DNA from 2 places in the Streptomyces sp. 891-h genome. Region 2 is predicted to be linked to the other one. Evidence: riboswitches for the same ligand, from Rfam matches in the RefSeq annotation. Region 2 holds a riboswitch; the other holds the start of a gene.

Region 1 (11,425 bases), 1.5 Mb from region 2:
ATATCCTGGACGGCGAACGCGGCGGCCTCCAGGACACCAACGACCGCCACCTGGCCAATATGCAGCGCAACGGGACCTATTCGGTCGTGCCCCGCGTCCCCGGCGGCGAGATCACCCCGGCCAAGCTCATCGTGCTGGGTGAGGTCGCCCGCGACTTCGGCCTCTACACCAAGATCACCGGCGGTCAGCGCATCGACCTGCTCGGCGCCCGCCTCGAGCAGCTCCCCGCCATCTGGCGCCGGCTCACCGACGCCGGCTTCGAGTCCGGGCACGCCTACGGCAAGGCCGTCCGTACGGTGAAGTCCTGCGTGGGCTCCACCTGGTGCCGCTACGGCGTCCAGGACTCCGTCGGCCTCGCCATCGAACTGGAGCTGCGCTACCGCGGGCTGCGCGCCCCGCACAAGCTCAAGGCGGGCGTCTCCGGCTGCGCCCGTGAGTGCGCCGAGGCCCGCAGCAAGGACTTCGGCATCATCGCCACCGAGCAGGGCTGGAACCTCTACGTCGGCGGCAACGGTGGCTTCACCCCCCGGCACGCCGAACTCCTCGCGTCCGACCTGGACCACGAGACGCTGGTGCGCACCATCGACCGGTTCCTGATGTTCTACATCCGCACCGCCGACCGCCTCCAGCGCACCGCCGCCTGGCTGGAGAACCTGGAAGGCGGCCTCGACCACCTGCGGGCCGTCGTCATGGACGACTCGCTCGGCATCTGCGCCGAGCTGGACGCCGCCATGGAACGGCACGTCGCCGACTACCACGACGAGTGGCGCGGCGTCCTGGAGGACCCCGCGAAGCTGGCCCGCTTCACCTCCTTCGTCAACGCCCCGGAGACCCCCGACCCGGCGATCTCCTTCGCCGTCGAGCGGGAGCAGCCGGTACCGGTGCCGGGGCCGGTCTCCCTCGGCATGCCGGGCCTGCCCGCCGCCGAGGGCACGAGCGCCCGATGAAGACATCTGTCCCCGCGAGCCGAAAGGTGACCTCCGTGACCACCATGACCACCAGCTCCACCGCTCCCGCCGACTCCACCGGCCCCGCCACCGGCGCCGCCGACGAGTGGGCCGCCGTCTGCCCGCTGGACGCCCTCCCCGTCGAGCAGGGCCGCGCCGCGCTGCTGCCGGACGGCACCGCCGTCGCCCTCTTCCGGCTGCACACCGGCGAGATCCACGCGGTCGGGAATCTGGACCCCTTCAGCGGGGCACCCGTGATCTGTCACGGCATCGTCGGCGACCGCGACGGCGTCCCCGTCGTGACCGGACCGCTCGGCAAGGAGACCTTCGAGCTGGCGACCGGCCGCTGCCTGGACGACGAGACCGTCCTGCTCCCCGTCCACGAGGTCCGGCTGACCGGCCGGGTGATCGAGGTTACGGCCCGGCGAAACACGGTCGAAACGCTGGTCGGGCGAGGATGAACAACACGCAGCACCCACGAGAGCACTGAGAGGAGACGCAGTGTCGGCACCTGACCCGTCGCTCAGCCGCACGGGAACCGTTCCCCCGCTGGCGGGGTTCACCGTCGCGGTCACGGCCGCGCGCCGGGCCGAGGAGCTGGGCGCGCTGCTGGAGCGGCGCGGCGCCGAGGTCGTCCACGCGCCCGCGCTGCGCATCGTCCCGCTCGCCGACGACGAGGAACTGCGCGACGCCACCAAGGAGCTGGTGGCCCGGCCGCCGGACGTGGCCGTCGCCACCACCGGTATTGGCTTCCGCGGCTGGATGGAGGCCGCCGACGGCTGGGGCGAGGGCGAGGCCCTGCGCGCCGCCCTCGCCCGGAGCGAGGTGCTGGCGCGCGGCCCCAAGGCGTGCGGGGCGCTGCGCGCCGCCGGGCTCCGCGAGGCCTGGTCCCCGGCCTCGGAGTCCTCCACCGAAGTCCTCGAACGCCTGCTCGCCCGGGACGACCTGGACGGATTGCGGATCGCCGTCCAACTGCACGGTGAACCGCTGCGCGACTTCATCGACGCGCTGCGGGGCGCCGGCGCCGAGGTGGTGCCGGTGCCCGTCTACCGGTGGACGGGCCCCCTCGACCCCGCCCCTCTCGACCGCCTGATCGACAGCGTCCTGGCAGGCGGCGTGGACGCCGTCACCTTCACCAGTGCGCTGGCCGCCGCCGGGCTCTACGCCCGTGCCGAGGAACAGGGCGCCGCCGAGGAACTGACCCGGGCGCTGCGCGACCGCACCCAGGCCGCCTGCGTCGGCCCCGTCACGGCCGCGCCCCTGCTCGCCCGGGACATCCCCGCGTACTGGCCGGACCGCTTCCGCGTCGGAGCTCTCGTCCGCCTGCTCGGCGAACGGCTCCCCGCCACCGCGCCCACGCTGCCCGCCGCAGGCCACACGCTGGAGGTACGCGGCTCCGCCGCGCTGCTCGACGGCGAGCTGCGGCCCGTCAGCCCCGGCCCCATGGCCATCCTCCGCGCCCTGACCCGGCACCCCGGCCAGGTGATGTCCTGCGCCGACCTGCTGCCTTATCTGCCCGGCGGCGGCACCGACGAACACGCCGTCGAGGCCGCCGTCGCCCGGCTGCGCACCTCGCTGGGGGTCTCGTCAGTCGTGCAGACCGTCACCAAACGCGGCTACCGCATCGCCCTCGATCCCGCCGCCGTGTGTGAGGGCGACGCATGACCGTCCTCCTCGTCGCCCATGGCACCCGGCACCTCGCCGGCGTCCGCACCGTGCGGGAGCTGGCCGACGGCGTCGCGGCCCGGCTGGGGCAGCCGGTCGCTGTGGCCTACGCGGACGTACGGGGGCCGACCGTGGCCGAGGCCCTCTCCCGGTTGCCCGGTCCCGTCACCCTGATACCCGCGTTTCTCGCCTCCGGCTACCACGTGCGGGTCGACATCCCCGCGCAGGTGGCTGCCGCCGGGCGGGCCGACGATGTGCTGGTGACCCCCGCGCTGGGGGCCGACCCCGCGTTGCTGCCCGCGCTCGTCGACCGGCTCGCCGAGGCAGGGGTCCGGGAGGGCGACGCCGTTGTGCTTGCCGCCGCCGGGTCCTCCGATGCCGGTGCCCGGGCCGAGGCGCACGCCATGGCTCGGCGGCTCGGTCGCCTTCTGCGGGCGCCCGTGCCGGTGGCGTGGGCCGCCACCGCGGAGCCCGCTGTCGCGGAGGAGGTTGCGCGGTTGCGGAGTGCTGGCGCTCGCCGAGTTGCCGTCGCCGCCTGGTTGTTGGCGCCCGGCCTTTTCGCCGACCGCCTTGGGGCGGCCGGCGCCGATGTGGTGGCTGCGCCCCTGGGGGCGCACCCCTCGGTCACCTCCACCCTCACCTCGCGGGCCCACCCTTGCCTCGCGGCCGCCATTGGTTGAGGCCGCCTCCAATGGCTGAGGGCCCAGCCCTCTGACTCCCTCCCGTTCATGGGGGCTCCCGCCCCCAAACCCCCGGGTCCTCGCCGGACGGGCGCTGGGGGAGGAGCCCCCCGACACGACCACTCGGCGGTGAGCCGGGACACAAAGGGGGCGTGCGTCCACAACGCGGCGGGCCACCCCGTGAGGGGGAGGTCCACATGGTGGATGGGGCAATGGTGGGGCCGCGAATGGTGTGGCATACTCCTGCCCAGGTCACGAGCGACAGCGACCAGGCCCCGGCCCGCTGTCCGGCAACCCTCCGTCCGTGGCGGGGTGCCCCGGGTGATGACCAGGCCGTAGGACAGCGAGGTCTACGGCAAGCGCGGATCCCTCATCGCCAGGGGTCCTGGTCTACGAGGGAGCCTTCTGTGAGCAAGCGAATGCGCTAGGGCCAAGGGCAGCAGCACTCTTCCGCGCCCGGGCCCGCCTCCCACCGCCACCGTCACGCTCCCCCTGTCACGCCGTCAGGCAACAGCGCACGTACGGCATTGCCATGCCGCGATGCAACGGCGCCGCGATGCCGCGTTGCCACGACGCCGCGATGCCGTGAGCCTCCATACCACCCCCTCGCCGGAGTACCCTCATGTCTGCAACCACCACATTTGCCCCCATCTGTACCCTCTCCCGCGCCGACGAGCCGCTCCCCGTGCTGGGCCGCGAGGTGCACGTCCCGCTCGTCACCGGCGGCGAAACCCCGTACGCGGCGCTGGACTACGCGGCGAGCGCCCCCGCGTTGCAGCGGGTGTGGGACGACGTGGCGGCGTACGCGCCGTACTACGGCAGCGTGCACCGCGGCGCCGGTTACCTCTCCCAGCTGTCGACGGACCTGTTCGAACAGAGCAGGCAGACGGTGGCCGAGTTCCTCGGCTGCCGTGCAGACGACCAGGTCGTCTTCACCCGGTCGACGACCGACTCCCTCAACCTTCTTGCCGCCGCGCTGCCGCCCGGCACCAGGGTGTTCGTGTTCGAGACCGAGCACCACGCCGCCCTCCTGCCGTGGCAGGCCCGCGGCAGCGACGTGACCTATCTGGACGCGCCCCGGTCGCCCGAACAGGCCGTCGCAACGCTGGAGTCGGCCCTGCACGCGGCGCCCGCCGGGCCGAAGCTGGTCTGTGTGACGGGCGCCTCCAACGTCACAGGGGAGGTGTGGCCGGTGCGTGAGCTGGCCCGCGCCGCGCACCGGCACGGCGCCCGCCTGGTGCTGGACGCCGCGCAGCTCGCCCCGCACCGGCCGGTCAGCCTGTCGGAACTGGAGGCGGACTGGGTGGCGTTCTCCGGGCACAAGCTGTACGCGCCCTTCGGCGCCGGAGTGCTGGCGGGCCGCGCCGACTGGCTGCGCGCGGCGGAGCCGTACCTGGCGGGCGGCGGCGCCAGCCGTCGGGTGTCCCGTACCACGGACGGCACCGTGGAGGCGGAGTGGCACACCACCGCGGCCCGCCACGAGGCGGGCTCGCCGAACGTGATCGGCGCGTACGCGGTCGCCTCCGCCTGCCGGGCCCTGACCGAGGCCGGGTTCGACCGCCTCGTGGCCCGCGAGGAGGAGCTGCTGGCCCGGCTGCGCAAGGGACTGGCCGAACTCCCCGAGGTGCGGGTCCTCTCCCTCTTCGGCGAGGACGCGGACCAGGTCGGCGTGGTCTCCTTCGTCGTGGAGGGCTGGAACAGCTCCCACTTCGCGGCGGCGCTCTCGGCCGAGTACGGGATCGGGGTACGCGACGGCCTCTTCTGCGCCCATCCGCTGCTGCGCGCGCTCCTCGGGCAGCAGGGCGACGCCCCGGGGGAGTGCGGAGCTCCCGAGGGGGCGTCCGGGGGGACCCGCGCGCTCAACGCGATCCGCGTCAGCTTCGGCGCCGGGACGCCGGACGAGCACGTGGACCGGTTCCTCGGCGCCGTCAGGCAGTTGGTGCGGGACGGAGCGAGCTGGACCTACCGTACGGAGAACGGCCGCTGCGTCCCGGACCCCCGCAGGGGCGCGGCGAACTGAGCCGTCGTCCCTCGCCCCGGTCAGCCGGCGGCCTCCCGCTCCCGTACCGGCACCATCAGATGGGTGACGAGCCGGTCGGGTGGGGTGGTGGCGGGGTCGTCGACGTAGACCTCCCGCAGCGGCCCGGCCGGGGCGTGCCCGCGCTCGGCGCACCACGCCAGCAGCGCGTGTGCGGTCAGCGGGATCTGCGCGTACGGGCCCACATGCGTCGCGCGGGCGAACGTCCCGCCCGGCAGCAGCTCGGCGGTCACGGACTCGGACACAGCGGCGCCGCCGTCTTCCAGGGTGGCGCCGTCCTCCAGCGCCGCCCCGACCGAGATCGGAACGTGCTCCTCCATGTCGAGCGGGAACAGCCCGGTGAGCTGGGGCGGGCCGTCCCCTGAGAGCAGCGGCAGGAGCCGGGCCACACAGCGGGAGGTGGCCCGCGCGATGTCGTACGGCGAGGTGGCGACCTCCCGTACCAGGGCGACGCGCTGTGGACCCTCCTCGTGGAGGGCGACGTGTGCGGTCTCGGCGCTGGGCAGCCCCCGCTCCAGGATGTGCTCCAGCGCGGTGAGGCTGTGCCGGCGCCGGGCGAGCTCGCCCTCGAGCCGGTCGCGTACGGCGGCCAGCGCGCCGGGGGCGGTCGGCTCCCCGCGCAGCACTTCGGCCACGACGGGCAGCGGCACGTCCAGGGAGCGCAGCAGGCCGATGGTCAGCGCGTCGGGGGCCTGCCCGGCGCGGTAGTAGCGGTATCCGGTGGCCGGGTCCACCCGGGCGGGAGGCAGCACGCCGAGGTCGGCATAGTGCCGCAGCTGTTTGACGCTGAGCCGGGCCAGGCGGGCGAACTGCCCGATGGACAGCAGGGGTTCGTCGGTCACGCGGACAACGATGGACCCTCCCACCGGGAGAGTCATCCTCCCTTCCGCGCCGTTCCGGCGGAATTCCGCGCCGTTCCGGCGAAACGCCTCAGGAGTCGAGGCCGATGGCGAAGGCGGATTCCAGGTCGTGCTGGGAGTAGGTGCGGAAGGCGATATGGGTCTCGGTGGACTCGACGCCCGGCACCTTGCTGATGCGGCCCGGGATGATGTCGGCGAGGTCGTCGTGCTGGGCGACGCGGACCATGGCGATCAGATCGTGCGCACCGGTGACGGAGTAGACCTCGCTGACGCCCTCGATGGCGGCGATCTGCTCGGCGATCTCGGGGATGCGGTCGGTGCTCGTCCGGATGAGGACGATGGAAGTGATCACGGTGGGGTCTCTCCCTCTGACGCCGGGGTTGGCCCGGTCACTTTAGCCCGGCGGTAGCACAGCCAGGCATACAGGAAGCCCAGCGTGAAACCCACCACATGGGCCAGGTAGGCGACGCCCGGCCCGTCGCCGTCCTGCCGGGCGGCCAGCCACTGCACGGTCAGCCAGAACAGGAGCACCACCCAGGCGGGGAAGCGCAGCGGGAGGAAGTAGAGGAAGGGGAAGACACTGGTCACCCGGGCGTGCGGGTGCAGATAGAGGAAGGCGCCCAGCACCGCGGAGATCGCACCGGAGGCGCCGACCAGCGTCTCACCGGAGGCCGGGTGCGCCGCCGCGTAGCAGAGCATGGCCACATATCCGGTGCCCAGATAGAAGAGGGCGAAGCGCACCGGGCCCATGCGCTGCTCGACCGGTCCGCCGAAGACGAACAGGAAGAGCAGGTTTCCGAGCAGATGCAGCCAGTTGCCGTGCAGGAACAGCGCGGTCAGCGGTGCCGCGAGCGGGCGTACGGCACCGCTCAGCAGCGTGCGGGGCACCACGCCCCACTGGTTGAAGTAGGCCGACCTGGCCTCCTGGAGAGCCCGCCCCGTACCGTAGGAGGGGACGAGGCCGGAGGCCGGGCCGATCAGGAAGACCAGGCAGCAGCAGCCGATCAGGGCGTACGTCATCAGGGGCCGGGCCGGGTGCGGATGCCCGCCGGGGTCCCGAGACGGGGCGTCGGCGCGGCCGGGGCGCTGGGCGTCGGTGCCGTCCATGACCGGATCATGGACCGTCCGGCCCCAGGGCATGCTCCTCGACACACGTGGAGGCGGGCGGACGGTCCCAGGCCGTAGGGTTTACGGGACGTGACCCCGCGCCGCGTGTCTGTGACGTGTCCGCGGCAGCGACAGACCGAGACCCTTCGACACCGAGACCCTTCGACCTTCAGGAAACGAGGACGAGACGATGGCGGTCCCCACGCCGACGGCCGAGACCCGCTGGCGCTGCACCCTGTGCGGCAATCTCACCCGGTTCGACGTGACACGTTCCAGCAAGGTGGTCGAGTACGTCCATCTGGACCTGGCGGGAGCGCCGACGGTCGAGGAGCGGGAGGTGCTCAGTGAGAGCATCGAGTCCGTGCGCTGCAGATGGTGCAACGCCGTGGACCAGGTCGAACTGGTGGACCGGCCCAGCGCTCAGGTGTAGGGCTCAGGGCTCAGAGACGGCAGGTGTGACCGGTGGAGGAACGGACGGGCGGCGACCCTCGGCAGCCGGAACCGGCTGCCGGGAAGGAAACCGGGCCCGCTGCCCGCGCGGCGGCTGAGGGCCCGGCGGCCCGGCCGGACCCCGGCAGCGCCGAGGGACACCCCTCCGCCGGGCCGCACCACGCCCCGGAACCGGACCAGGGCCCGGACTCCGGCACGGAGGGCCGGGACGCTGCGGGACCGGGCGCTGCGGGACCGGGCGCCGCGGATTCCGGCGCGGAGCACGCGGGCGCCGAGACACCGGACGCCGAGGCACCGCGCGACGGCGAGGCGCCGAGCACCGAGGCACCGGACGAGCAGGCGCCGGACGACCAGGCGCCGGACGACGAGGGCGAGAGCCTGGAGCGGCCGCTGCCGGAGAAGGTGCGGCGGCGGGTGGTCGCCGTCACCGGGGACGCCCTCGGCGGACTGACCATCGCCGAACTTCCCCCGCCATTGCGGCAGTATGCCCGTTTCACCCCGCAGCGCCGCGCCAAGTTCGGCGGCAACGCCATGGCGGCCGCATTGGAGAGCGACGCGGTCTTCCGGCAGCGCATCGCCTCCCGGGTGCGCGAACAGCTCCCCGAACTGGCCGGCGCGCTCGACGAGGGCTCCCCGCCCCCGGCAGCCGATCCCGTGGACGTGGCGGCAGCCGCCTACATCCTGCGCCCGTCCGGCTGGGCGAAGCTGGTCGCGGCGGCGGGCGAGGAGGCCCAGCGCGCCCAGGCCGAGCGGGCCGGTGAAGAGGCCCAGCGGGAGCTGGCCCGGCTGCGTGAGGAGCTCTCGCACGCCAAGGGCGCGGCCCGGGACGAGGCCGAGCGGGGGCGCCGCGAGCTGGAGTCGCTGCGCAAGGAGCTGGACGGCACCCAGCGCAAGCTGCGCAGCGCGCAGGCCGATGTACGCCGCCGCGAGGCGTCACTGCGCAAGCTCCAGGAGGAGCTGGACGCGGTACGGTCCGCTGCCGGTACGGAGAAGGCGGCGCTGGACAGCGAGGTGCGGCGGCTCAAATCCCGCCTCGCCGAGACCGAGTCGGCCCTGGAGGCCGGGCGGCGCGCGGCACGCGAGGGCCGCAGCGTGGAGGACATGCGGGTGCGTCTCCTCCTCGACACGGTGCTGGACGCGGCCCAGGGGCTGCGCAGGGAACTGGCGCTGCCGCCGTCCGAGACCCGTCCCGCCGACACCGTCGACGCGGTGGAGCCGGGCCGGATGTCGGCCAAGGACGTGGCGGCGCGGGCGCTTTCGGAGACCGATCCGGCGCTGCTGGACCAACTGCTGGCGCTGCCCCAGGCCCATCTGGTGGTGGACGGCTACAACGTCACCAAGACCGGCTATCCCGCGCTGCCGCTGGAGAAGCAGCGGCTGCGGCTGCTGGGCGGGCTCGCGGTGCTGGCGGCGCAGTCGGGCGCCGAGGTCACCTGTGTGTTCGACGGTGCTGAACTCGCCGCGCCCGTTCTGCTGGCGCCGCCGCGCGGAGTGCGGGTGCTCTTCTCCAAACCGGGCCAGACCGCGGACGAGTTGATCCGCCGCCTGGTGCGCGCCGAACCGCCGGGCCGTGCGGTGGTGGTGGTCTCCAGCGACCGCGAGGTCGCCGACGGCTGTGCGGCGGCCGGGGCCAGGCCCGTGGCCTCCACGCTCCTCCTCAAGCGGCTCGCCCGGAGCTGACCCGTCTCCGCGCTTGACCTCAACTCCTCTGCACATAAAGGACATCCGGGTCGTGGTGCCCCGGGAGAGGTAGCGATGTGTGAGGCAACGCTCGCCGTGCGTTGACGCCGGGTAAAGAATGCGGCTGTGAGACGCCTTTTTTCCTGAGGGATTTGATCGGATCACTACGCGTGGCTAATCTCAGGCCCGAACCTTCGCTCGGTTGATCACCTATCCGGGGTGACAGCGGAGGCCCGCCTCGTTCTGCCCGACCGGGATCGCCCAGTCCCGTGACGCGGAGCCGGAGATGACCAGACCGGCAGGCGGCTGAGGAAGAAGGAGCTCGCCCCAGTGGCGTCCCACCGTCGTCCCAAGCAGCCGAGTCGCGCACGTGTCAGCGTCTTCACCATGACCGCTGCAGCGGCTGTCGCTCTCACCTCCCAGGCGGCGCACGCCGACCCGCAGACCTCCAAGAAGGACGTCAAGGAGAAGGTCGACAAGCTCTACGAGGACGCCGAGGCGGCCACCGAGAAGTACAACGGCGCCAAGGAGAAGCAGTCCAAGCTCTCCAAGGAGGTCGAGCACCTCCAGGACAGCGTCGCGCGGGGCCAGGGCGAACTCAACAGCATGCGCGACAAGCTCGGTTCGATGGCCACGGCGCAGTACCGCTCCGGCGGCATCGACCCCTCGCTGCAGCTCTTCCTCTCGTCCGACCCGGACAACTACCTGGACAAGGCCTCGGCCATGGACCAGTTGAGCACCAAGCAGGCCAGCGCGCTCAAGAAGATCCAGGCCAAGCAGCGCAGCCTCGCGCAGCAGCGCAAGGAGGCCGCGGGCAAGCTGAAGGACCTCTCCAGCACCCGCAAGGAGCTCGGCGAGAAGAAGAAGGAGATCCAGGGCAAGCTCGCCGAGGCCCAGCGGCTGCTCAACACGCTGACCGCCAAGGAGAAGGCGAAGCTCGCCGAGAAGCAGGAGCGCGCCGACCGCGCCTCCAGCGACCGCGCCGACCTGGGCAAGCTCCCGCCCGGCTCGGGCCGTGCGGCCGCCGCGCTGGCCGCCGCCAAGGGCAAGATAGGCAGCCCGTACGTGTGGGGCGCCACAGGACCCAGCTCCTTCGACTGCTCCGGGCTGACCTCGTGGGCGTACAAGCAGGCGGGTGTCTCGCTGCCGCGCACCTCCCAGGCGCAGGCCAACGCCGGTACCCGCATCGGCAGTCAGAGCCAGCTCAAGCCGGGCGACCTGGTGCTGTTCTACAGCGACCTGCACCACATCGGCCTCTACGCGGGGAACGGCCAGGTGCTGCACGCCCCCAAGCCCGGTGCCAACGTGCGCTACGAGTCGATGGGCAACATGCCCTTCCAGTTCGGCGTCCGGGTGGGCTGACCCGCCACCGGGTCACGGGCTCCCCCCCCCCGATCAGCAGCCAGTGTGATGACCGCTAAACGTCCTTCGTCCGAGTGAACCCACCCGGGTGCGGATGACCCCCGCACCCGGCCGGTGACCTGCGCGATCGGCGAACGCCGAGGCGCGGAGCAGGACTTACAAGGCTCCCACGGTCCTTTGTCCCCTGTATGGGCACGGCTACATTCTGCGGGCGCAAGTCGCCTAGCGGAAGGAACGCCTCCTCCAGTGGCATCGCACCGGTCCCCTCGACGTACCCCTCAGCCCGGGCAGGGCTGGCCAGCGCGGGTCACCGTGCTGTCGGCCGCCGCCGCGGGCGCGGCCGCCGCGCTCGTCCCCGCGGCGCCGGCGGGCGCCAAGCCCGACGACCAGCCGTCCGCCGCCGGCCTCAACTCCCGCATCGACCGGCTCTACGAGGAGGCGGAGGTCGCGACGGAGAAGTACAACGGGGTGGCGGAGCGTGCCGGGAAGCTGCGCGAGCAGGTGGCCAACGCCCAGGACGGCGTCGCGCGCGGCCAGGCCAAGGTCAACCGGCTGCGCGACTCCCTCGGCTCCCTCGCGGGCGCCCAGTACCGCTCGGGCGGCCTCGACCCGGCCGTGGCCCTGATGCTCACCGAG
Region 2 (11,425 bases):
AGCAGGACCCGAGCGACAACCCGAAAGACGACAAGGACAAGAAGCAGCAGCCCGTCTCGGACAAGCTGCCCAAGGAGGACGCGGCCAGCCTCAACCTGGACGGCGCCACCGTCGGCAAACAGGTGCCGGGCGCCAAGTCGCGCGGCGGCGCGTACGTCGACATGAACCACCCCGGTGCCGCGGCGACCTGGGAGCTCAAGGGCATACCCGCGGCCGGGAAGTACACCCTGCATGTGCGCTACACCGTGCCGGGCAAGGACTCGGACGCCTCGCTGGCCGTCAACGGGAAGCCGGAGAGCCGGCCGCTGCGGCTGAAGAACTTCTCGCACGCCGAAGAAGGCGACTGGGAGAAGGGCTGGACGAACTCCTACTCCTACCTTCAGCTCGACAAGGGCCAGAACTCGGTCAAGATCTCCTGCGACTCCGGGTGCGAGGCCAACCTGGACCAGGTCTGGCTCACCAAGGGCTGGGGCTAGCCCCAGCCCTCCGGGCCGGGCCGTCAGGCGGGTGAGCCCGGGCCGCCGGGCGGGCTGAGCCCCTTACGGGGCCTCGGCCCTGCGGACCCGGACCGAGGGGAGCATCAGCTCATAGGTCGGCTCGTCGAACTCCCCGGCCACCGGTGAGCGCACCGTCGCAGCCGACAGGGCGACCGCGCGGGCCAGCCGGTCCGGCCAGGGCAGGTCCTCCGCGAGCCCGGAGAGCAGGCCGGCGACGGCGGAGTCGCCCGCGCCGGTCGGGTTCCCGGCCAGCCGCTCGGGTACGGCCGCGCTCCAGGCGCCGTCCCGGGTGACCAGCAGCATCCCGTCGGCGCCCAGCGAGGCGGCCACCGCGTGCGCCCCGCGCCGCTGGGCCGCGCGGGCGGCGCGCAGCGGTTCGGCGGTGCCGGTGATCTGGGCGATCTCCTCCGCGTTGGGCTTGACGATGTCGGGCCGGGCCGCCAGCCCGCGGCGGAGCGGCTCACCGCTGGTGTCCAGCAGTACGGGAATCCGGGCGGTGCGGGTCTCGCGGACGAGCGTGGCGTACGCGCCGACGGGCACGCCCGGCGGCAGGCTGCCGCACAGCGCGACGGCGTCGGGGCCCTGGTCCAGCAGGTCGCGGTAGGCGGCCAGGAAGCCGTCCCACTCCTCGGGGGTGATGTGCGGTCCCGGCTCGTTGAGCTGGGTGGTGTCGCCGGTGGTCTCGTCGACGACGCCGACGGTGCGTCGGGTGCGTCCGGCGACCTGGAACAGCGCGTCGGTCACGGACGCGGTGGCACCGCCCGCGGTGCCGCTCCCCGCGGTGCCCTGCGCGGCGTCGGCGGTGTCCTGCGAGGTGTCCGCGGCGTCCGGCGCGGCGTCGGCGGCCAGCAGGGCCCGCAGGACGCGGCCCGTCTCGCCGCCGACGAAGCCGGTGACGGTCGTCTTGAAGCCGAGCGCGCCGAGCACCCGGGCGACGTTCAGGCCCTTGCCGCCGGGGCGTTCGGTCACCTCCCGCACCCGGTGCGAGGCGTGCGGGACCAGATGGGGCACCCGGTAGGTGAGGTCGAGGGCGGCATTGAGCGTGACGGTCAGGATCATCTGCGCGCACCACCCTCACCCGTCTCACGACGGTTCACGGCATACAACCGACGGCTCATGACATACAACCCACGACGAACGACACTGCGATGGAACGCGACCGCGCGAGCGATCATGCCTCCCCACCCTACGGCCGGGAGGTGTCCGCCGGTACCCGTGCCCCGCGGCCTCGCCGACCGGCTCAGCGGGGGTGCGGACGCACCTCCCAGCTGCCCTGCCGCATGACGCCGACCAGCGTGAACTCCTCGTCCAGCACCACCAGGTCGGCCAGTTTTCCGGGCTCCAGGGAGCCCACGCTCCCGGCCATGCCCAGCAGCCGCGCCGGGTTGGCGGACAGCGCGGCGACCGCGTCGGGGACCGGCAGCCCGTCGATGGTGACGGCGCGCTTGAACGCCTGATCGAGTGTCAGCGTGGAGCCGGCGATGGAGCCGCCCTCGACCAGCCGGGCCACCCCTTCGCGAACCTCGACCTCCAGATTGCCCAGCGGGTAGCGGCCGTCGCCCATGCCCGCCGCGCCCATCGCGTCGGTGATGAAGGCGACCCGGCCCGCGCCCGCCGACTCGAACGCCAGGCGGAGGACGGCAGGGTGCAGATGGGTACCGTCGTTGATCAGCTCGACGGTGACGCGCTCGTCCTCCAGCAGCGCCGCGACAGGGCCCGGCTGCCGGTGGCCCAGCGGCGGCATCGCGTTGAACAGGTGCGTGGCGACGGTCGCTCCGGCGTCGATGGCCTCCCGGGTGCCCTCGTAGCCGCCGTCCGTGTGACCGACGGCGGCGATCACGCCGCTGTCGGCCAGCAGCCGTACCGAGTCCAGCCCGCCGGGACGTTCGGGCGCGAGCGTCATCATCACGGCCCGGCCGCGCGCCCCGTCCAGCAGCTTGCGCACATCACCGGGGTCCGGGTCGCGCAGCAGCGACTCCTCGTGCGCGCCGCGCCGCTGACAGGAGATGAACGGACCCTCGAAGTGAATGCCCGCCAGATCGCCCTGCTCGACCAGCTCGCTGAGCGAGCCGGCCTGCCGGGACAGCTCGTCCAGGTCGCCGGAGACGGTGGAGGCCACCATGGTGGTGGTGCCGTGTCTGCGGTGGGTCTCAACGGCTCGCAGCGACTCCTCGTGGCTGCCGGCGGAGAAGGAGGCGCCCCCGCCGCCGTGCACATGGATGTCGACGAAGCCGGGCACGATCCAGTGCCCCGTCAGATCGAGCGTCTCCTGCTCCGTCGGATCGAGCGTCTCCCGCTCCGTCGGATCGAGCGTCTGCTGCCCCGTCAGCTCCGGCGCCGGAGCGGAGTCCGGCGTCCGCGTGGAGCCGACGGCGGCGAGAGTGCGGCCCTCCACCGTCAGTCTGCCGTTCTCGCGCACCCCTTCGGGCACCACCACCCGGGCCCCGGTCAGCACCGTTCGCTTGCTCATCGGCTCGTAACCTCCGCGGAGAGTAGGTCCCAGGCCAGGAGCCCTGCGCCCAGGCAGCCCGCGGCGTCTCCCAGTGCCGCGGGCACGATGGCCGGGAGTGGCTGAAAGGTGACCTTCTCGCGCACCGCCTCCCGGAGCGGAACGAAGAGGGTGTCGCCCGCCTCGGCGAGACCGCCGCCGATGATCAGTGTGCGGGGGTCGAGCAGGGTGAGTCCCGTGACCAGGCCGGTGGCCAGCGCGTCGATGGCGTCGGCCCACACCTTCTGGGCGCGGGGGTCGCCCGCGGCGACGGCCTCGGCGGCGTCGGCCGCCGTCGCCTCCGGGTCGCCGCAGACCGCGGCCCAGGCCGCGCCGATCGCCGAGGCCGAGGCGAGCCGTTCCAGACAGCCGCGCTGCCCGCAGCCGCAGGGCGGTCCTTGAGGCCGTACGACTATGTGGCCGATCTCGCCCGCGCTGCCGTGTGCCCCCGCCTCGACCCGGTCGCCGATGCCGATGGCGCCCGCGATGCCGGTGCCCAGGGGCAGGAAGAGGTAGCGGTCGACGCCTTCGCCTGCGCCGATGCGGCCCTCGGCGAGTCCGCCGGTGCGCACATCGTGGCCGAGCGCCACTGGCAGCGGCGGCAGGTGCTCGTCCCGCTCCCGGCCGAGGCGCTCGCTCAGCAGAGTGCGCAGGGGTACGTCGCGCCAGCCGAGGTTGGCGGAGAAGACGGCGATGCCGTGCTCCTCGTCGACGGTGCCGGGGACGGCGACCCCCGCTGCGGACGGCTCGGTGCCGTACTGGCGCAGCCCCACGGCGCGCAGTTCGGCGGCGAAGTCGAGGATTCCGGACACGACCGCCTCGGGGCCGCGCCGGCGCTCGGTCGCCCTGCGCGCCTCGTACAGCAGTTCGTTGCCGTCGCCGATGAGCGCGGCCTTCATTCCGGTGCCGCCGACGTCCAGGGCGATGACGTAGCTCGGGGCAGAGGTACTGGGGGCCTCGTCGCGGGTACTCACGCGGAACAGTCTCCGCGAGAGGACTGAAAAGGTCTAGTCCACTCCAGGAGTCCATGCCTCCGGATCATCGAATGGACGCCAAGCCGATTTCGTACCGGTATCCGGTTTCGCTGGACGCTCGGGGCCTCTTGGGGGAGACTCCCCGCTGACGGGCCGAGGTTGGTGGTGCCAGGGGGGAAGGTGGGCACCGAGTGGCTCGCGCCACGTTCTGAGGTTCGCAGGGCTGAGGGGTATGGAGAAGATGGAACGGCGTCGATTCCTGGGTATGGCCGCCACAGGAGTGGCCGGAGCGGCCGGAATGACCGCGCTGTCCGGCTGTGCCGGCGGCCCGGGATCGGGAGAGGTGACGCTGAAGCTGGTCGCCGCCGACTACGGGAACCCCGGAGCGGACAACAGCTCGAAGACCTACTGGCGCGAACTCGCCGACAGGTTCACCAAGAAGAACCCCGACATCCGCATCGATGTCACCGTCTACAGCTGGAACGACATCGGCAAGAAGCTCACCGACATGGTCGACTCGGGCAATCCCCCGGACATCGCCCAGGTCGACTCGTACGCCGACTGGGCGGCCGAGGGAAAGCTCTACAAGGTCAGCGAACTCCTTCCGATACCCGCGCAGGCCGAGTTCCTCGTCTCCCTCGCCGAGGCCGGTGAGGTGCGCCGCGTCCAGTACGGGCTGCCGTTCGTCGCCAGCACCCGGGTGCTCTTCTACAACAAGGACCTCTTCAAGAAGGCCGGACTCGACCCCGACAAGCCGCCGGAGAGCTGGCAGGAGATCAAGTCCGCTGCCCGCGCCCTCAAGGCCGCCGGGGTCAAGATCCCCTACGGGCTGCCGCTCGGCCCCGAGGAAGCACAGGGCGAATCCCTGATGTGGATGCTCGGCAACGGCGGCGCCTATGTCGACAGCGTCGGCAACTACACCATCAACTCCCCCGAGAACATCGAGACGTTCCAGTGGCTGCGCGACAACCTCGTCGGCCCCGGCTACACCGAACCCGGCCCGCAGCGCGTCAACCGGCAGCAGCTCTTCGAAGCGTTCACCAGGGGTGAGGTGGGCATCCTCAACGGCCACCCCACCCTGATGCAGCAGGCCGACAAGAAACACATCTCCTACGGCACCGGAAAGCTGCCCGGCAGCAAGGGCCCCGCCGAGGGCACCCTGGGCGTCGCCGACTGGATGATGGCGTTCCGCAAGCACGGACACCGCGAGGCGTGCGGCAAGTTCCTCGAATTCGTCTTCCAGGAGAAGAACCACTACGCCTTCACCTCGCAGTACGGGCTGCTGCCCGTCACCACCAGCGCCTCCCGGCGGATGCGCAAGGACAAGGACCAGAAGAAGCTCTGGCCCTTCCTCGACCAGCTCACGGGCGCCGAGTTCTACCCGGTGGGCAAGGTCTCCTGGGCGGACACCAGCGCGGTCATCAAGAAGACCATCGGCAAGGCGGCCATGAAGGACGGCGACCCCAAGGGCGTACTGACCAGCCTCCAGCGCAAGGCGGAGGCCGAGGACAAGGCGGCACCGTCCTGACGGACCCGCCGCGTACGGTGGAGGGGTGGACGGAGCGGAAGAAGAGGCCCGTGCGGGGCTGTCCGACGAGGACCGGGCCGTGCTGGCCTTCGCCGCCCGCGGGTGGGCCTCGCCCGGCGAGAAGGAGCGGGCCATCCGGGAGCGGCTCGGGATGTCGCCGGTGCGGTATTACCAGCAGCTGAATGCGCTGCTTGATGATGAGAGGGCGCTGGCTTTCGACCCGGTGACGGTCAATCGGTTGCGGCGGCTCCGCCAGGAGAACCGGGACCGGACCCACTAACCCCTCGCCCCTGATGGGGGTACCCCTCCGCGCTTGCCGGGTACCGGTGCTGGTAACCCGCACTGGTTATGGTGCGATCATGTCGCTTCCCTCAATGCCGGAGACGGCCGCAGGGCGTGCCGGACTCGCCGCCATCCTCGCCGACCCGGCGCGAGCCGTCCTCGCGCTCGACTTCGACGGGACGCTCGCGCCCATCGTCACCGACCCGCAGGACGCGCGGGCCCGCCCCGAAGCGGTGCACGCGCTGGCGCGGCTGGCCCCGCGGCTGGCCGGCGTCGCCGTCATCACCGGCCGGCCCGCCGCGGACGCCGTACGGTTCGGCGGCTTCGAGAGCGTCGCCGGACTGGAGGGCCTGACGGTGCTGGGCGCGTACGGGGCCGAACGGTGGGACGCCGCCGACCCGGTCGTACGCGCGCCCGAACCGCCCGCCGGGGTCGCGGACGTACGGGCCGAACTCCCGGCCGTACTCGCCGCGTCGGCGGCGCCGCAGGGCACCTGGACGGAGGACAAGGGACGGGCGCTCGCCGTGCACACCCGGCGCGCGGCAACCCCCGACGAGGCGCTCGACCGGCTGCGCGCCCCGCTGTACGCCCTCGCCGAGCGGCACGGACTCGTGGTCGAGCCCGGGCGCATGGTGCTCGAACTCCGCCCGCCCGGCGCCGACAAGGGCGCGGCCCTGACCGGCTACGTCCACGAAAGGGCCGCAACCGCCGTCGCCTACGCGGGTGACGACCTGGGCGACGTCCCCGCGTACGACGCCGTCGAGGCGCTGCGCCGGGAGGGCGTTCCCGGGCTGCTGATCTACAGCGCGCCGGAGACGGCCACCGAGTCGGTGGAGGAGCTCCGTACCGGCGCCGACCTCCGCGTCACGGGCCCGGCCGGGCTGGCGGCCTGGCTGGAGGCCCTGGCGGACGAGCTGTAGACCGCGGCTGTGCTGCGGCCGCCACGACCGGTCAGGCCCTGAGTGCTTCCAGCTGGTCGAGGAGCCAGCTGGCCGGCGGCCGTGAAGTGGCGATCCCGGCCAGACGCCGGGTCCGCTCCGTGCGGGTGGCGGCGTCCAGCTCCAGCGCGGTCCGCAGCACTTCGGCCGTCTCCCGCACGTCGAAGGGGTTCACCGCGAGCGCTTCGGACGCCAGTTCCTCGTACGCTCCCGCCTCCCGGGAGAGCACCAGCGCGCAGCCCTCGTCGGAGACCACGGGGATCTCCTTGGCCACGAGGTTCATCCCGTCGCGGATGGGGTTCACCAGCGCCACGTCCGCCATCCGGTAGGCGGCCAGCGACCGGGCGAAGTCGTCCTTGACGTGCAGGACGACCGGTGTCCAGCCGTCGGTGCCGAACTCCTCGTTGACCGCGTCGGCGACCCGGCCGACCTCGGCGGTGTAGTCGCGGTAGACGGCCAGGTCCTGCCGCGAGGGGTAGGCGAAGGCGAGATGGACGACGCGCTCGCGCCACTCGGGGTGCTCGGCCAGCAGCCGCCGGTACGCGTACAGGCCGCGGACGATGTTCTTGGACAGCTCGGTGCGGTCCACCCGCACGATGGTCCGCCTGGGGCTGCCGTCCGGGCCCGCGCCCACCTGCTCGCGCAGCTGTGCCATCCGCTCGGTCACGTCGTCACGGTGCGCCCGCTCGCGCAGGAAGTCACCGTCCGCGCCCAGCGGGTGCACCCCGATCCGCGTCGTACGGCCCTCGGACGTCACCGAGAGGGTGCCGTCCTCACCTTCGGTGACCGTGGCCCCCAGTACCCCACGGCAGCACTCGGTGAACAGCCGGGCCCAGCGTGCGGTCAGGAACGCGGTGCGGTCGGCGCCGAGCATGCCCCGCAGCACCTTCGCCGCGACCTCGTCGGGCAGCAGCCGGAAGTAGTCGGCGGGCGCCCAGGGGGTGTGCGAGAAGTGGCCGATCCGCAGGTCGGGACGGCGCTCGCGGAGCAGGCCGGGGACGAGCGTGAGGTGGTAGTCCTGCACCAGCACGGTGGCGCCCTGCCCGGCCTCCTGGGCGAGCGCGTCCGCGAAGGCGGCGTTGTACTGCTCGTACGCCGTCCACTGGCGGTCGAATTCCTGGTCGAAGACGGGCTCCAGCGGCGTCTGGTACAGCATGTGGTGGGTGAACCACAGCACGGAGTTGGCGATGCCGTGGTAGGCCGCCTCGAAGGTGTCGGCCGGGATGTCGAGCATCCGTACGGACTGGCCGCCGGTGTCGCCGCCGTCCAGGTGACCTCCCGAGCGCCGGGCCGCCTCGCGGTCGCCCGCACCGAGCGCCGCGCACACCCATACCGCGTCCGCCTCGGGCCCGATGGCCGACAGCCCGGAGACCAGGCCGCCGCCCCCGCGCCTCGCGGTGAGCGTGCCGTCGTCGTCCAGCGTGTAGGACACGGGCCCGCGGTTCGAGGCGACGAGGACCTGTGCCGCCGCCTCCTCCGGTCCCGGTGCTCCCTGTGATGATGTTGCTCCAGCGACCATGCGGCGAGCCTAACTGCCGCCGAAACCGCTCAAAAGGGCACCCTCAGGCCGCCACCCGCTGCCCATATTCGGGCACCGTGCACATCGGTGGCCGCTCCTCGGCGTCCACCAGGTGGCCGCGGGGAACGAAACAGCCGGTCGTGTCCCGCTCGAACTGGGTCAGCTCCGTTCCGCCGGACCGGCCCTCGAACCTGCTGAGCGCCTCGTATGCCGGTGGGCCGCCCCTGCCGATACGGCGCTCGGCCGCCGCGTAGATGGCGGTGGCCATCCGGCCGAGTGCCTGTCCGTCCTGGTTGCGGTGCAGCCGCACGCCCACGTCGACCTGGGCCAGCGCGTCGAGACCCACCAGCTCCAGCGTGTCGACCAGGATCGCCAGCTCCACCCCGTAGCCGACCGGGAAGGGCAGCCGTTCCAGCAGCGAACGGCGTGCCGCGTACTCGCCGCCCAGCGGCTGGACCAGCCCGGCCAGCCGCGGCCAGTGCAGGTTGAGCAGGGGGCGCGCAACCAGCTCGGTGACCCGCCCGCCGCCGGCCGGGCTGCCGGACAGCGGCCGGTCGTACATCGCCTTGACCAGGTGCACATCCGGCTCCGTCAGCAGCGGCCCGACGATGCCGGTGACGAAGTCCGGCGAGAACTCGCGCAGGTCCGCGTCGACGAAGCAGACGATGTCACCGCTGGTCGCAAGGAGCGAGCGCCACAGCACCTCGCCCTTGCCGGGCCGGGTCGGCAGCCTGGGCAGCACCTCGTCCCGGTGGATCACCTCGGCCCCGGCCGCCGCCGCGACCTCGGCCGTACGGTCGGTCGAGCCCGAGTTCATCACGACCAGCTCGTCCACCAGCGGCGTTGCGGCATCGCGGCGGGGCGAGGCCAGCTCGCTGCGGATCGTCGAGACGATGTCACCGACGGTGGCCTCCTCGTTGAGCGCGGGCAGCACCACGCTGACGGTGGTGCCGGTGCGGCGCTTGGCCGCCAGGAGCGCCTCCAGCGGCCGGTCAGCGACGCGCCAGGAGCGGCGCCGCAGCCATTGGCCCACTTCATCGAGCACGTGCGCGCCTTCCTGTAGTCGGTGGGGGTGATCCATGGGGCGGCGGTGATCCATCTCGCGGTTCGGACGTCCCTCTCAAGCGTGACCGCCGTCCGTTACAGTCTTGAACAACGCAGGTGACCTCCGCATCTCGGGGTCGCCGTGACAAACGCCCGAGCGGCTCCCTGCCGTCCGGCGCCATAGTGCAGCTCATCCAGAGGGGCAGAGGGAACGGCCCGTTGAAGCCCCGGCAACCATCCCGCGATCCGCGTGTACGCGGACGTCCGTGTACGCGGACCTCAAAGGCGAGACCGCCTCGTGGGGACGGTGCCAATTCCGGCCCGTGACGAGATACGCCACGGGGAAGATGAGGAGAAAGGGCCTCGCCTCCATGGCTGTGCAGACAGTTGCAGCGAACAGCACCACTTCCTCCGACGACGCCGGGACCTCCGGCGCCCCGTCCGGGAACACCTCCCACGACCTCGGTGCCGCAGTGGCCCTCTCCTGCCGCGAGTGCGGTACCCGCACCGAGCTGGGGCCCAGCTTCGTGTGTCTGGAGTGTTTCGGCCCGCTGGAAGTCGCCTACGAGCTGCCCACCGGTGACCCGGAGGGCCTGCGCAGGCGCATCGAGGCCGGACCCGCCTCGATGTGGCGCTACGCGCCGCTGCTGCCCGTCCCCGCCGACGTCGCCGAGAAGCCGAACCTGAACCCCGGCTTCACCCAGTTGGTCAAGGCCGACCGGCTGGCCGCCGAGCTCGGCGTGACCGGGGGCCTCTACGTCAAGGACGACTCCGGCAACCCCACCCACTCCTTCAAGGACCGCCCGGTCGCCATCGCCCTGGAGGCCGCACGTGCCTTCGGGTTCACCACCCTCTCCTGCTCCTCGACCGGCAACCTGGCCGGCGCCGTGGGTGCCGCCGCCTCCCGTGCGGGGCTGCGCTCGTGCGTGTTCATCCCGGACGGTCTCGAGCAGTCCAAGGTGGTGATGGCCGCGATCTACGGCGGCGACCTCGTCGCGATCGACGGCACCTACGACGATGTGAACCGCTTCTGCTCCGAGCTGATCGGCGACCCGCTGGGCGAGGGCTGGGGCTTCACCAACGTCAACCTGCGGCCGTTCTACGCCGAGGGCTCGAAGTCCCTGGCGTACGAGATCTGCGAGCAGCTCGGCTGGCGGCTGCCCGACCAGCTCGTCATCCCCGTCGCCTCCGGCTGCCAGCTGGTGAAGATCGACAAGGGGCTGCGGGAGCTGATCCAGCTCGGCCTGGTCGAGGACAAGCCGTTCCGGATCTTCGCCGCGCAGGCGGAGGGCTGCTCGCCGGTGTCCCGCGCGTACAAGGACGGCACCACCGCCGTCCGGCCGGTCAAGAAGCCCGACACCATCGCCAAGTCGCTGGCCATCGGCGACCCGGCGGACGGCCCTTATGTGATCGACATCTGCAAGCGCACCGGCGGCGCCGTCGAGGACGTGAACGACGAGCAGATCGTCGACGCGATGAAGCTGCTCGCGCGGACCGAGGGCGTCTTCGCCGAGACGGCCGGGGGCGTCACGCTGGGTGTCACGCGCAAGCTGATCGAGTCCGGCGCCATCGACCCGAGCCTCACGACCGTCGTCCTGAACACCGGTGACGGCCTCAAGACCCTGGACGCCGTGGCTCCGACGGCCCGGCCCACCGCCGTGATCAGCCCCAACCTGGCCGCTTTCCGCGAGGCCGGCCTGGCCTGACCGCCGCCCGGCCGGCCCTCCCGGCAGCCCGGCCGGCCCCGGCGAGCACCGGACGGCTGAAATCCGCCCCCCGGTGTTTAAGCGGCAGCGGGGCCGGAGCGCGACCCCGGGGTGCTTTTCCCCTTACGTTAGGAAGATCGACATGAGCGTCAACGTCCGGATTCCGACCATCCTCCGCACCTACACGGGCGGTCAGGCCGAGGTCACCGCGGAGGGCGGCACCCTCGCCGAGGTGCTGGCGGACCTGGAGAAGAACCACACGGGCATCAGCGCACGGGTGCTGGACGACGCGGGCAAGCTCCGCCGCTTCGTCAACGTCTACGTCAACGACGACGACGTCCGCTTCGAGCAGGGTCTGGAGACGCCCACCCCGGATGGCGCGGGTGTCTCCATCATCCCGGCGGTGGCCGGCGGCTGACCCGTTCGGAGCCGTTCGGAGCCGTTGGGTC

The links. A riboswitch is a leader RNA that binds a small molecule or an ion and turns the genes downstream of it on or off. The one in region 2 is predicted to bind S-adenosylmethionine.
Region 1: it holds a riboswitch for S-adenosylmethionine, as region 2 does, so the genes downstream of both, HC362_RS24650 (aminotransferase class V-fold PLP-dependent enzyme) here and thrC (threonine synthase) in region 2, are expected to answer to the same signal.

What each region holds. Positions count from the first base shown of each region.
Region 1 is NZ_CP050693.1:5,620,304-5,631,728, forward strand. It holds gene nirB (nitrite reductase large subunit NirB) at 1-947, shown strand, start outside; gene nirD (nitrite reductase small subunit NirD) at 992-1,408, shown strand; gene HC362_RS24640 (uroporphyrinogen-III synthase) at 1,449-2,612, shown strand; gene HC362_RS24645 (CbiX/SirB N-terminal domain-containing protein) at 2,609-3,292, shown strand; SAM riboswitch class IV at 3,543-3,660, shown strand; gene HC362_RS24650 (aminotransferase class V-fold PLP-dependent enzyme) at 3,915-5,312, shown strand; gene HC362_RS24655 (MerR family transcriptional regulator) at 5,333-6,172, opposite strand; gene HC362_RS24660 (Lrp/AsnC ligand binding domain-containing protein) at 6,261-6,542, opposite strand; gene HC362_RS24665 (rhomboid family intramembrane serine protease) at 6,539-7,210, opposite strand; gene HC362_RS24670 (hypothetical protein) at 7,488-7,727, shown strand; gene HC362_RS24675 (NYN domain-containing protein) at 8,126-9,427, shown strand; gene HC362_RS24680 (NlpC/P60 family protein) at 9,758-10,789, shown strand; gene HC362_RS24685 (C40 family peptidase) at 11,036-11,425, shown strand, end outside.
Region 2 is NZ_CP050693.1:4,153,991-4,165,415, forward strand. It holds gene HC362_RS18175 (hypothetical protein) at 1-476, shown strand, start outside; gene HC362_RS18180 (1-phosphofructokinase family hexose kinase) at 540-1,556, opposite strand; gene nagA (N-acetylglucosamine-6-phosphate deacetylase) at 1,738-2,967, opposite strand; gene HC362_RS18190 (ROK family protein) at 2,964-3,959, opposite strand; gene HC362_RS18195 (extracellular solute-binding protein) at 4,201-5,487, shown strand; gene HC362_RS18200 (DUF3263 domain-containing protein) at 5,513-5,767, shown strand; gene otsB (trehalose-phosphatase) at 5,847-6,689, shown strand; gene HC362_RS18210 (trehalose-6-phosphate synthase) at 6,721-8,226, opposite strand; gene HC362_RS18215 (glucosyl-3-phosphoglycerate synthase) at 8,270-9,271, opposite strand; SAM riboswitch class I at 9,458-9,624, shown strand; gene thrC (threonine synthase) at 9,642-10,976, shown strand; gene HC362_RS18225 (MoaD/ThiS family protein) at 11,119-11,394, shown strand.